2 regions of the Arthrobacter sp. zg-Y750 genome follow, and region 1 is predicted to be linked to the other one. Evidence: predicted binding sites of a transcription regulator. Region 1 holds the regulator's gene; the other holds the start of a gene.
The links. Region 1 encodes HspR, which represses chaperone genes until heat shock. Its sites were predicted from a motif close to AAGTTGAGTCNNNNNGACTCAACTT; they were not measured.
Positions count from the first base shown of each region.

Region 2: a site for HspR is predicted at 3,732-3,756, ahead of LOC57_RS07765 (Hsp20/alpha crystallin family protein). Genes of this name have one in related genera too.

Region 1 is NZ_JAJJOC010000005.1:15,451-21,730, reverse strand. Features, by position in the region: gene LOC57_RS02785 (class I SAM-dependent methyltransferase) at 1-81, opposite strand, end outside; gene dnaK (molecular chaperone DnaK) at 336-2,213, shown strand; gene LOC57_RS02775 (nucleotide exchange factor GrpE) at 2,216-2,845, shown strand; gene LOC57_RS02770 (DnaJ C-terminal domain-containing protein) at 2,984-3,991, shown strand; gene LOC57_RS02765 (heat shock protein transcriptional repressor HspR) at 4,055-4,567, shown strand; gene LOC57_RS02760 (TetR/AcrR family transcriptional regulator) at 4,577-5,113, opposite strand; gene LOC57_RS02755 (SDR family NAD(P)-dependent oxidoreductase) at 5,205-6,164, shown strand; gene LOC57_RS02750 (class I SAM-dependent methyltransferase) at 6,170-6,280, opposite strand, start outside.
Region 2 is NZ_JAJJOC010000012.1:86,389-92,668, forward strand. Features, by position in the region: gene metK (methionine adenosyltransferase) at 1-763, shown strand, start outside; gene LOC57_RS07755 (primosomal protein N') at 769-2,907, shown strand; gene LOC57_RS07760 (hypothetical protein) at 2,912-3,061, opposite strand; gene LOC57_RS07765 (Hsp20/alpha crystallin family protein) at 3,217-3,651, opposite strand; gene LOC57_RS07770 (NmrA family NAD(P)-binding protein) at 3,834-4,706, opposite strand; gene LOC57_RS07775 (TetR/AcrR family transcriptional regulator) at 4,822-5,373, shown strand; gene LOC57_RS07780 (phosphotransferase) at 5,388-6,280, opposite strand, start outside.

The DNA of each region.
Region 1 (6,280 bases):
GGCGCAGTCCTTCGCTGTGCGGACCGCGTGGGCGGACACCACGCTCTGGTGGTGGCCGTGGGTGTACGTTTCGGGACGCATAGCAGGACCCTACCGCCCTCCGCCCGCCGCAGGGAGCCAAAGCGTGACCGTGTGTTCCGCAAGGGCTCCACCCAAACTTGAGCCGCATGCGCTCAAGTTTGTTGACAAAGAATCAGCTCTGAGTAAAGTTGAGTCCAGAACGCTCAATTGCTCTACGCGATGTCCAGCGGAGGAAAGCCATCCCGGTCCGGGAAGGGAACCGCCGCGGAGAAGTCACGAAGATGCGGGTTTTTCCAAGGAAAGAGGAAGCAAATATGTCACGTGCAGTAGGTATCGACCTCGGAACCACCAACTCGGTCGTCTCGGTCCTGGAAGGCGGCGAGCCCACGGTCATCGCCAACGCTGAAGGCGGCCGCACCACGCCGTCGGTCGTGGCGTTCGCCAAGTCCGGCGAGGTCCTGGTCGGCGAGATCGCCAAGCGCCAGGCCGTCAACAACATTGACCGCACCATATCCTCCGTCAAGCGCCACATGGGCACCGACTGGAGCGTGGACGTAGACGGCAAGAAGTACACCGCGCAGGAAATCTCCGCCCGCATCCTGATGAAGCTGAAGAACGACGCCGAGGCCTACCTCGGTGAGAAGGTCACGGACGCCGTGGTCACCGTTCCGGCCTACTTCAACGACGCTGAGCGCCAGGCCACGAAGGAAGCCGGCGAGATTGCCGGCCTGAACGTGCTGCGCATTGTCAACGAGCCCACCGCAGCTGCCCTGGCCTACGGCCTGGACAAGGGCAAGGAAGACGAACTCATTCTCGTCTTCGACCTTGGCGGCGGCACGTTCGACGTTTCCCTGCTGGAAGTCGGCAAGGACGAAGACGATTTCTCCACCATCCAGGTCCGCGCCACTGCCGGTGACAACCGCCTCGGCGGCGACGACTGGGACCAGCGCATTGTGGATTACCTGCTGAGCCAGGCCAAGGCCAAGGGCGCGGACCTGTCCAAGGACAAGATCGCCCTGCAGCGCCTGAAGGAAGCCGCGGAACAGGCCAAGAAGGAACTCTCCTCGGCCACCTCCACGAACATCTCCCTGCAGTACCTCTCGGTCACCCCCGAAGGCCCGGTCCACCTGGACGAGCACCTTTCCCGTGCCAAGTTCCAGGACCTGACCAAGGACCTGCTGGACCGCACCAAGAAGCCGTTCAACGACGTCATCGCTGAAGCCGGCATCAAGGTTGCCGACATTGACCACATCATCCTCGTGGGCGGTTCCACCCGTATGCCCGCCGTTTCCGAGCTCGTGAAGCAGCTGGCCGGCGGCAAGGAACCGAACAAGGGCGTAAACCCGGACGAGGTTGTGGCCGTTGGCGCCGCACTGCAGGCCGGTGTCCTGAAGGGCGAGCGCAAGGACGTGCTGCTGATCGACGTCACCCCGCTGTCCCTGGGCATCGAGACCAAGGGCGGAGTGATGACCAAGCTGATCGAGCGCAACACGGCCATCCCCACCAAGCGCAGCGAGACCTTCACCACCGCGGATGACAACCAGCCGTCCGTGGCCATCCAGGTCTTCCAGGGCGAACGCGAGTTCACCCGCGACAACAAGCCGCTGGGCACCTTCGAGCTGACCGGCATTGCGCCGGCTCCGCGCGGTGTCCCGCAGATTGAGGTCACCTTCGACATCGACGCCAACGGCATTGTGCACGTGTCCGCCAAGGACAAGGGCACCGGCGCCGAGCAGTCCATGACCATCACCGGCGGGTCCTCGCTGTCCAAGGACGACATTGACCGGATGGTCCGCGAGGCCGAAGAGCACGCAGCCGAGGACAAGAAGCGCCGCGAGGCTGCCGACGTCCGCAACTCGGCCGAGCAGCTGGCCTACTCGGTGGACAAGCTCCTCACCGACAATGACGACAAGCTGCCCGAAGACGTCAAGACCGAGGTCAAGGGCGACGTCGACTCGCTGAAGAAGGCCCTTGAGGGCACGGACAACGACGACGAGGTCAAGAGCGCGTTTGAGAAGCTGCAGGCTTCCCAGACCAAGCTCGGCGAAGCCATCTACGCTTCGGCCTCCGCTGCCGGTGCTGAAGGCGCCCCGGGCGCCGGTGCGGCCGGTGACGGTTCCGCTGCCGGCAGCGCCAACGATGACGAAGACATCGTGGACGCCGAAGTTGTCGACGACGAAGAAAAGAAGTAATCATGCCGGCGGGTAACGAGCACGGGAACACTCCCGAAGGCGAAGAACCGGTAAGCGGCCAGGGCGCGCCCGGCCAGGACGAGACGCAGGCCAACGGCGGCACCGGGGAGGAAGCATCGGCTTCCGCCCCGGCAGCCGGGGGCGATGCACTGTCCCAGGCGGAGCAGATCCTCAACAACGCCGACGTGCCGGCGCAGCCTGCTGCCGCCGGTTCGCCCGAGGCGGCGGAACTGCGCAACGACCTGCTGCGCCTGCAGGCCGAGTACGTGAACTACCGCAAGCGGGTGGAACGCGACCGGGATGTGGCCCGGGAAATGGCGGTAATCGGTGTGCTGAATTCACTGATGCCGGTCCTGGATGACATCGACGCCGCACGCCAGCACGGCGACCTGGCGGAGGGCCCCTTCGCCGCGATCGCCACCAAGCTGGAGAACACGCTGAAGACCTACGGCCTGGCCCGTATCGATGAGACCGGGGTGGAGTTCGATCCGAACATCCACGAGGCGCTCATCCAGCAGCAGAGTGCGGATGTCACGTTCGATACGGTGACGCAGATCCTGAGGTCCGGCTACAAGTCCGGCGACCGGGTCCTGCGTGCCGCGCAGGTGATTGTTTCGGTTCCGGAACAGTAAGCAGTACCGCGTCCGGGGCCGCCAGCAGGCGGCCCCGGACATTTCCATAGGCAGGTCCCGCAGCAAGCCGGGGCAGCAGCAGGTCCGGTGGCCGTGCTCGAAACGAGCGGGATCGGCAAATGAGGAAGGGGACGCCAATTGGCTAGTCAGGATTGGGTCGATAAGGACTTTTACAAGATTCTGGGTGTTCCCAAGGATGCGTCGGACGCCGACATTAAAAAGGCGTACCGGAAACTGGCACGGAAATACCATCCGGACCAGAACCAGAATGATGCAGACGCCGAGCGGATGTTCAAGGACCTTTCCGAGGCCTACTCCGTTCTTTCCGACGCTGAGGAGCGCCAGCAGTACGACGCCATCCGGGCAATGGGAAGCGGTGCCAGGTTCACGGCCGGCGGCCCCGCTGGTGCCGGCGGCGGCGCCGGCGGCGGTGCGGGCTTTGAAGACATCTTTGGCGGCCTGTTCGGCCAGGGCGCATCCCCGCGCGGGGGCCGGCGCACCACGTTCAACGCCGGCGGCAGCAACATTCCGCCCGAATTCGCCGACCTCTTCGGCGGCGGCAGCGGGTTCGGCGGCGGCGGGTTCGGCGCCCCGCCGCCCACCAAGGGTGCGGACCGCACGGCCAGCACCACTATTTCCTTTGCCGGGTCGATCAACGGCACCGTCATCGGGCTGCGCGAACCCAGCGGGGAAGTAGTCGAAGTCCGGGTGCCTGCCGGCGTCAAGGACGGGCAGAAGATCCGGGTCCGGGGCAAGGGCCAGCCCGGTGCGGCCGGTCCCGGGGACCTGATGGTTACTGTGCACGTCACCCCGCACGACTTCTTCACCCGGGAAGACAACAACATCCGAATCCATGTGCCGGTCACCTTCCCCGAGGCCGCCCTGGGCGCGACCATCGAGGTGCCTACGCTGACCTCCGATACCGTCCGCCTGAAGGTGCCCGCCGGTACGCCGTCCGGGCGCACCCTGCGGGTCAAGGGCCGCGGCGTCCACACGTCCAAGGGCAACGGCGACCTGCTGGTGACCGTAGACGTCGCCGTGCCGTCCCACCTGAACAAGGATGCCCGCGAAGCCGTGGAAGCGTTCGCCGAAGCGACCAAGGGCGAGGACCCGCGAGCCTCGCTGGCAGCCAAAGCCCGGCTATAGCGTGCCGGTCGCCGGAGGGCGAACTTCCCGCGTTACTATTTCAACAGCCGTCAAGGAGGAACAATGGGCATAGATGCTAATGCGCCTATTTTTGTGATCTCCGTTGCCGCTGAGCTTGCGGAAATGCATCCGCAGACCCTCCGGCAATATGACCGGCTCGGCATTGTCCGGCCCAGCCGGGCGCCCGGCCGGTCACGCCGTTACTCCCAACGCGACATTGAACTGCTGCGCGAGGTCCAGAAACTGTCCCAGGAGGGCGTTTCCCTGGAGGGCATCAAACGCATCATGGAACTGCAGAACCAGGTCACCGGGCTGCGCCAGCGGATCGTGGAACTATCCACGGAACTGGATGAGGTCCAGCGCCGCAACCCGGACCACAGCCGGGTCTTTGCGGCCGGGCTGGCCGGCGACGTCGTTACCCTCAGCCGCGGACAGCGGCCGCCGGCGGCCGCCACTGCCGTGAAGCAGCTGGGCCTGGTCTCGCTGATGGAACGCCGCAGCCGGCTGCGCGCGCTTCCCGCAGGCAAGACTGCGCAGCGGAACTACGCCGACGACGGATACGTCCAGTCCCTGTAGCACTCCTCTTTAGGGGCGCAGTCCGGCGAGCAGTATGGCCAGCATGGGTTTCCTGTCCTCCGGGGTGCCCAGACGAACAGCATGCTCGATCCCGCAAACCAGGTGGGAGAGCTGCGGCAGGGTCAGTTCGCTGCGGATAATGCCCGCGGACTTGGCCCGGGCGAGCACAGCTTTGAATGCAGCGAAAATCTCCTCCTTTGCTGCCCGCACCCCCTCGGTTTCATCCTCCGGGGAAAGCAGGACGGATTGGAGTCCGCCGTCCTCCAGTTGCAGTTCGAGGGCCGCGCCGAGGTAGAGGGCAAGCGCTTCGCCTGGATCCGGTTCAGCTGCGGCACGGCGGGAAATCTCCTGCATCCGGCCCAAGGTGTCGGCCGTGAGTGCCTCCAACAGTGCCCGCATGGTCGGGAAATGGCGGTAGACCGTCCCTACCCCTACGCCCGCCTCCCGGGCGAGGTCATTCATCCGCAGCTCTTGGGGGTCATGCCGGCGGGCCACGTCCAGGATCCGTGATCGGCTGCGGGCGGCATCTGAACGAAGCGGTGGCATGGGTCCAGTGTAACTCAATCGGATGAAGTATCCGTTTCGTGTGCTAGGTTCTAAGCGGATAGATGATCCACTTAGATTCGAGAGGGCAATCATGACCTGGAACCCAGCCACCCTTCCCAGCCAGACGGGGCGCACATTTGTTATTACCGGGGCCACAGCGGGTATAGGATATTTCGCCGCCGAGCAGCTGGCCGGAGCGGGGGCACACGTTGTCCTGGCCTCCCGATCGGCTGACAAATTAGGCGCGGCCCAGGCCTCCATCCGGAACTATGTGCCGGAGGCCTCCCTCTCCGCGGTGGTGATCGAACTGGGTTCTTTCGCGTCCGTGGATGCAGCCGCAGGCAAAATTGCCGCGTTGCCCCGCCTGGACGGCATCTTCCTCAACGGTGGAGCCATGACCATGAACCGGCGAACCATGACAAGTGACGGGCTGCCGATCCTCCTGGGGACCCACGTTGCAGCCAGCGTTCGTCTGCTGGCGGGCATCCTGCCCCTGCTCTCGGCCACAGGGGAGACCGGCGGCAGGCTGAGCCGCGTGGTGCATGCGTCCACGGGATTTGTCGGGATCAAGCGGTACGGGCTGCAGGACGTGCGCGGCCTGCCATGGACCGGCATTGGCGCCTATACCAAGGCCAAGACGGCCACCGAGGTTTTCGGCCATGAACTCGACCGCCGGCTGCGTGCAGCGGGTCTCCCGGTGGCGTCAGTCCTCACCCGGCCCGGGGTGGGCGTAGATGCCAAAACACCGGAACGGGCGGGTGTCCGGGATGCTGCGACACCGTACCGGCGCAATCCCTACACACCGTGGGCACAGGGGAAAGACGCCGCGGCATACCCCGCCGTGCGCGCCCTGACCGATCCCGCGGTGCGCGGGGGAGAGTACTTCGCCCCGGAGGAGCGGCTGCGGGGAATGCCCGTGGCCGTGGAGCCCAACGCGCACACGGCAGGCCCGGATGAATCGCCGGAGCGGCTCTGGCTCCAGCTCGAAGACCTGGCCGGCGTGCAAATCCCCGGACTTGGAGCCCCGGCAACGCAGCCGGGCCTGCGCTAGCGCGGTCAGCGCAGCCGGCGGGCCCGAAGCACCACATCCTCGTTGTGGTGGGCGCCGGCACCGGAAGCTACGTGCCGCGGACGGGTCTCATGCACCTCGATCCGCCAGTCCCCGTC
Region 2 (6,280 bases), on a different contig from region 1:
GCTGATGCCCACGCCCATCTGGCTGGCGCACCGGCTCTCCGAGCGCCTGACCAACGTCCGCAAGGACGGCACCCTCCCGTACCTCCGCCCGGACGGCAAGACCCAGGTCACCATTGGCTACGACGGCGACCGCCCAGTGTCCGTTGATTCCGTGGTGGTATCCACCCAGCACGCCGCAGACCTGGACCTTGAGCAGCTGCGGGCCGACATGGCGGCGTACGTCATTAATCCCGTGCTGGCCGGCAGTGACCTGGACGTCTCCAACGTGCAGCACATCATCAACCCGGGCGGCCCGTTCGTCATCGGCGGCCCCGTGGGAGACGCGGGCCTGACCGGCCGCAAGATCATTGTGGACACCTACGGCGGATTCGCCCGCCACGGCGGCGGCGCCTTCAGCGGCAAGGACCCGAGCAAGGTGGACCGTTCAGCGGCCTACGCCATGCGCTGGGTGGCCAAAAACGTGGTCGCCGCCGGCCTGGCCCGGCGTGCGGAAATCCAGATTGCCTACGCCATCGGCATGGCCCGCCCCGTAGGCATCTACGTGGAGACCTTTGGGACCGAAACCGTTGACCCGGCCCGGATCGCCGACGCCGTCCAGGAGGTCTTCGACCTCCGCCCGCTGGGCATCATTAACGGCCTGGACCTGAAGCGCCCCATCTACCAGCGAACCGCCGCGCACGGCCACTTCGGCCGCGAGGATGAAGGGTTCACCTGGGAGCGCAAGGACAAGGTCGAGGACCTCCGCAGCTACTTCAACGTGTAGCCGGCATGGCAGCGGACCAGTCCGGAGAGGCCGTGCAGCTGTCGCTGCTGCACGGCTTCACGCCGCCGGCCAAGGCAGTGGGCAAGGCCCAGCCGGCGCCTGCCCTGCCGATAGCGCGCGTCTTGCTGGACTCGCCGCTGCCGCACCTGGACCGGCCGTTCGACTATCTGGTTCCCGTGGAGCTCGACGCCGACGCGGTGTCCGGTGCCCGGGTCAAGGTCCGGTTCGGCGGGCAGGAGCTGCCCGGGTTCATCACCGAACGGACCGCGGAAGCGGATACCACGGCCCGGTTGATGCCGCTGGGTAAGGTCATTTCCCCGCAGCCGGTGCTCACCCCGCAGATCCTTCGCCTGGCTGAAGCGGTGGCGGCACGGTACGCGGGCACGGTGCACGATGTGCTGCGCGTCGCCATTCCGCCGCGGGCGGCCCGTGTGGACAAGGAATTCACGGCACGCAAGAACGCGGCGGCCGACGGCGAAACTGCTACGCCGGCCGCACCGGGTAAGGCTGACGGACCGGAAGGTGCCGGAGCGAATCCGCTGGCACGTTATCCGCACGGCCCCCGCTTCCTCACCCACCTAGCTGCCGGCCACAGTCCGCGCGCGGTGCTCTCCTCGCTGGGCGGATACGGACCGCAGGACTGGCCTGCCGAAATCGCCGAAGCCGTCCGGTCCACGCTGATTTCCGGGCGCGGGGCCGTAGTGGTGGTGCCCGACAACAAGGACCTGGCCCGGCTTCAGGCTGCCCTGACCGCACGCATCGGAGCCGACGCGTTTGTGCGGCTGACTGCGGAGGACGGTCCCACCCCGCGCTACCGCAGCTTCCTAAAGCTGCTGCACGGTGAAGTCCGGGTTGCTATCGGCACCCGGTCAGCTGCCTACGCACCCGTAACGGACCTTGGCTTGGCCGTGCTCTGGGACGACGCCGATGACCTGCATGCCGAGCAGCGCGCTCCCTACCAGCATGCACGCGATGTCCTGCTGCTGCGCACCGAACTGGAGAACTGTGCGCTCCTGCTTGCCTCGCATTCGCGCAGCACCGAAGCCCAGCGGCTGGTTGCCAGCGGCTGGGCCGCCGGGATCGCGGCCGAGCGCTCCACCGTCCGCGGGCACGCGCCCCGCGTGGTCAGCACCTCGGACTCCTTCACCATGGAACGGGATCCGTTGGCGGCCCGGGCCCGGATTCCGCATACAGCGTGGAAGGCCGCCCAGGACGGGCTGACCCGCGGTCCGGTGCTGGTCCAGGTGGCACGTACCGGTTTCTCTCCGGCCCTTGCCTGCCAGGACTGCCGGGAACCGGCGCGCTGCCGGCACTGCTCCGGTCCGTTGGGGCTGGCCAGCCGAAACGGCATTCCTGCCTGCCGCTGGTGCGGGCGCCCGGAGCCTATGTGGCACTGCGGCAACTGCGGCGGAACACAGCTGCGCGGTTCCACTGCCGGCGCGGGACGCACTGCCGAGGAGCTGGGGCGCGCCTTTCCTTCCACCACGGTCATTTCATCGGCTGGGGACCATGTGCGGGCCGAGATCCCTGATGCGCCTGCACTGGTGGTTGCCACGCCCGGAGCCGAACCGGTTGCGGCCGGCGGATACGCGGCGGCCATCCTGCTGGACGGTAACGCGATGCTCTCGCGGGAGTCCCTGCGTGCCGGGGAAGATACCCTGCGGCGCTGGTTCAGCGCCGCCGCGCTGGTTCGTCCGGCGGGGGAGAAGGGACTGGTGGTGGTGACGGCCGACGACGGCACAACCGTTGGGCACCTGCTGCGCTGGGACCCTGCGGGGGCAGCGGAGCGCGAACTGACGCTGCGGCAGGAACTAGGCCTGCCTCCTGCTGTACGGTATGCGGAGCTGACCGGTTCGCGTGAGGCACTGGAAGCCTTTAGTACCCGGCTGGACCTGCCTCAGGGGGTCCGTTCCATTGGTCCTGCACCGCTTCCCTCCGCAGGTCTTCCGGGCGGCGTCCAGGACAGCGGACCGGAGGCCGGGCAGCTGGGCGGAGCCGGCGGCAGGTACCGCACGCTGCTGTTCTTCCCCTATGCTGCGGCCCCGTCCATCACGGCGTCGTTGCGGTCCGTCAAGGCCGCAGCATCCGCGCGGCGCACGGGGGACCCGGTGTACGTGCGGGTGGACGGCACCGACATCCTTTAAGCCGCTACAGCAGTTCACACAGGACGGCGCAGCCCGCCAGCAGCACGAGGAGCGATAGCTGCGCGGCGTTGCCCAGCCTGGCAAGCCTTCCGAGAAGTCCGCGGGGCACCCCGTGGATCATCCAGCCGGGCCGATTGACTTTGGGAATATGCACAGGCCATCCCTTCTTCCTCGAGGCGGCGACTAGGAGGAGTCCCTTCCAGTATCCAGCCGGCCACGGAACGGTCCCTAACCGGAGCGGCGTGAACTTGGCAACAACCGCGTACAAGAGCGGGGTCCCGGGAGAGTTCCCGGGACCCCGCTTGGTTTTCACGCGCTGACGGCCTCGTGTGCCTCGGCGTCACGGGCTTCGCCTGCCTGCACCGCGATCTTCCTCGGCTTGGCCCGCTCGCTCACCGGGATGGTTACGCTCAGGACACCGTTCTCGTAGCTTGCGGAGATCTTCTCGGTGTCGAGTCCCTGCCCCAGGTTCAGCTGGCGCAGGAACGAACCGCTTTCCCGTTCACGGGTGAGCCACTTGACGCCTTCGGCTCCGTGCAGCGTGCGCTGGGCCCGGATGGTCAGCAGCTGGCCGTCGATATCAACGTCGATGGATCCGGGATCGATGCCCGGCAGGTCGGCGGCCAGGACATAGTGGTCGCCCTGCCGGTAAAGGTCCATCGGCATGCCGCGGAGCGTTCCTTCACCGCGCAGTGCCTGTGCCATCCGGTCGAGTTCCTGGAACGGATCAAACTTCATAGCCATGTGGTATCAACTCCTCCATTCGATCGCTTGATTCAAGCGTTGTTCTGCGTTTGTTGTGCGTTTGTTGTGCAATTGTTCCAAAGCTGAGTGAGCATCACTCAACTTGCGGAAGCAGATTAGCACTCCACGGGTCGGAGTGCCAACTACTTTTTCGGCGGCACAGGTGACGCAGGCGCGGGAATTCAGAGCGCAGGTTTGAGCGTGGTTTCCACCCAGGCCGCGAAGCTTGTTTCGGTAACCCGGTGCGGGTCTCGGACCTGCACGTCGTAAATGCCGTTGTTCTGGGCGGTCCCCATGTCCGCTAGGCCCTGAACCCAGCCTTCACTCATGCCGTATTGGAGGAGCGTCGACCGGTAGGTATCGGAGCTGACCTGCGCAAAGTGCACGGGCCGGCCGATACTGTCCGAGATAATCCCTGCCATCTTCCGTGGGGTGAGCAGGTCCGGCCCCACCACGGGTAACGACTCCTGCCCCGTCCAGGTCCGGTCTGTCAGCAGTCCCACCGCAACACGGGCGATGTCGGGGGTCGCGACGGTCAGCAGTACTTTGTCCTGCTCGTTGGGCAGGGGGAGTATCCCGTGGTCCTTGATGGATGAGCGGTGGTTCAGGAGGTTGTCCATAAAGAAGGGCATGGCCAGGGAGCGGGTGTGCACGCCTGTTGCGTTGATGATCCCTTCCGCCTCCAGGGCAGCGGAGAGGTGCCCGGCCTCTGCCGTATACCCCCGCCCGAGGGTGGATACCACGACCGCACGCTTGACCCCTGTTGCGGTAATTGCAGCCGCCGACGCCGCGGCGAACCCGCGGTAGTGGCTCCGTACATTCGCTGCATGGACATCTGGCGGGGTGATGTGGAGTACGGCATCCGCCCCCTCGTAGGCAGCCATGGCGACCTCAGGGTTGCCGTGCGAACCCGCGAACACCTCGACGTTTTCGGCGATGCCGTCCGGCAGCGCCGCGGGGTTCCGGGCAATAACCCGCACGGACTGGCGCTCCGCGAGCAGGCCCTGAACTACTGCGTGCCCGATCTGGCCGGTTGGTGTGGTGACTACAATCATGGTTTCCTCCGAAAATGGGCATCCTGCTTGGCAGGACTGGAACCGGAGTTCCGGTTCCGCTTTGGTGTGCGCCACAATACGGAACTACAATTCCGTTTGTCAAAGGAGTGCCACATTGAATGATTCTTTACGCGCCGATGCGCGAAGGAACCGGCAGAAAATCCTGGCTGCAGCCAGGGAGCTGTTCGCCAGCCACGGCAACGATGTCCACATGGACAGAATTGCTGCCCATGCCGGCGTCGGCATAGGTTCCCTTTACCGGCACTTCTCCAACAAGCAGGAGCTGCTCACGGCGATTGTGCAGGAACGATTCGGCGGCATGTCTGAGCTCGCCCGCTCGGCGGAGGCCATCGAAGACCCCCGGGCGGCATTTGAGGCCGTGCTGGTGGGCTACCTGGAAGCCGCGGACGACGACGCCGGCTTCCAGCTCGCCTTGCTCGGTTCCGGGCCTTTCGAATGGGAGGGCGTCCAAGCCGAGAAGACGGAGTTTGCCCGCATCGTCACCCGGATCATCCGCAGGGCCGCTGACTCCGGTGCCGTGCGCGGGGATCTGACCTGGGACGACTTTCCGGTGATCACCTGCGGGATTATGTCGACCATGTATTTCCAGCCCGGAGGCGCCGATTGGCGCCGGCATCTGACCCTTGTCCTGGAGGGGCTGGGATAGCCTGCGGCCCCGCACTACCCCTGCCGGCGAGCCAGCCAGTCGTACACCAGCCGGGCTGTGTGCCGTCCGTGGATGCGCAGGAGGGGACTGGTGTCGACGTCGGGTTGGCTGCCCCAGTGGATCATGTAGTTCAGCAGGGCTGCCAGCAAGGCATCAATATAGGCGTCCGGCACGTCCCGGGTGAGTTCGGACCGGCGCAGCCAGGCATCGGCGTCGATACCGTCGGCCCGGCCGTAAGGCAGCACCCCCACCCAGTCGATCCAGGGTGCACCGGTGCCCAGGAAATTCCAGTCGCAGAACAGCGCACGTCCGTTGCTGATGAGGATATTGTCGGCGCGCAGATCGCCGTGCAGGACGGCGTCTCCGGCCAGTGCCTCGGGACACAGGTCCAGTGCTTCCTGGAACCCGCCGGCCTCTTCAGCGCTGAGCCCGGGCAGGAACCACGGCGGCTCTCCGCCGTCGGCCACCGCCTTGAACCGGGTCGGAATCAGGGCCATATCTTCGGCAACCGGTGTTCCGCCTTCGGAACGCGGGAAGCCGGCGAGCAGTGCTGCGGCAGTGACGCAGGCGGTTTCGACGGCGGCAACATCCGCTTCGGTCCAGGGTTGGCCCGGCATCCGTCCGGGCACGGCCTCGTACACCAGCACCTGCCAGTGAATGCCGTCGGCCACCAGCCGTTGCACACTGCGCAGGGCAGGCATAGGCATCCCCGGGAGCAGCAGGGGAACCACCTGGGACTCGCGGAGATAGGAAGGGTAGATGAAGGCGTCCGACGCAGCGGCCGCCTTGGCGAAGATACGGTCCCCGCTCTTGTTCCCGAGCACCGCAGCGAAGCCGGGGGTGAACCCGCCGCCTGCCGGCTCCACCAGTGACACCCCGCCGTCAAGGGAAGCGGCAATGCTGTCCC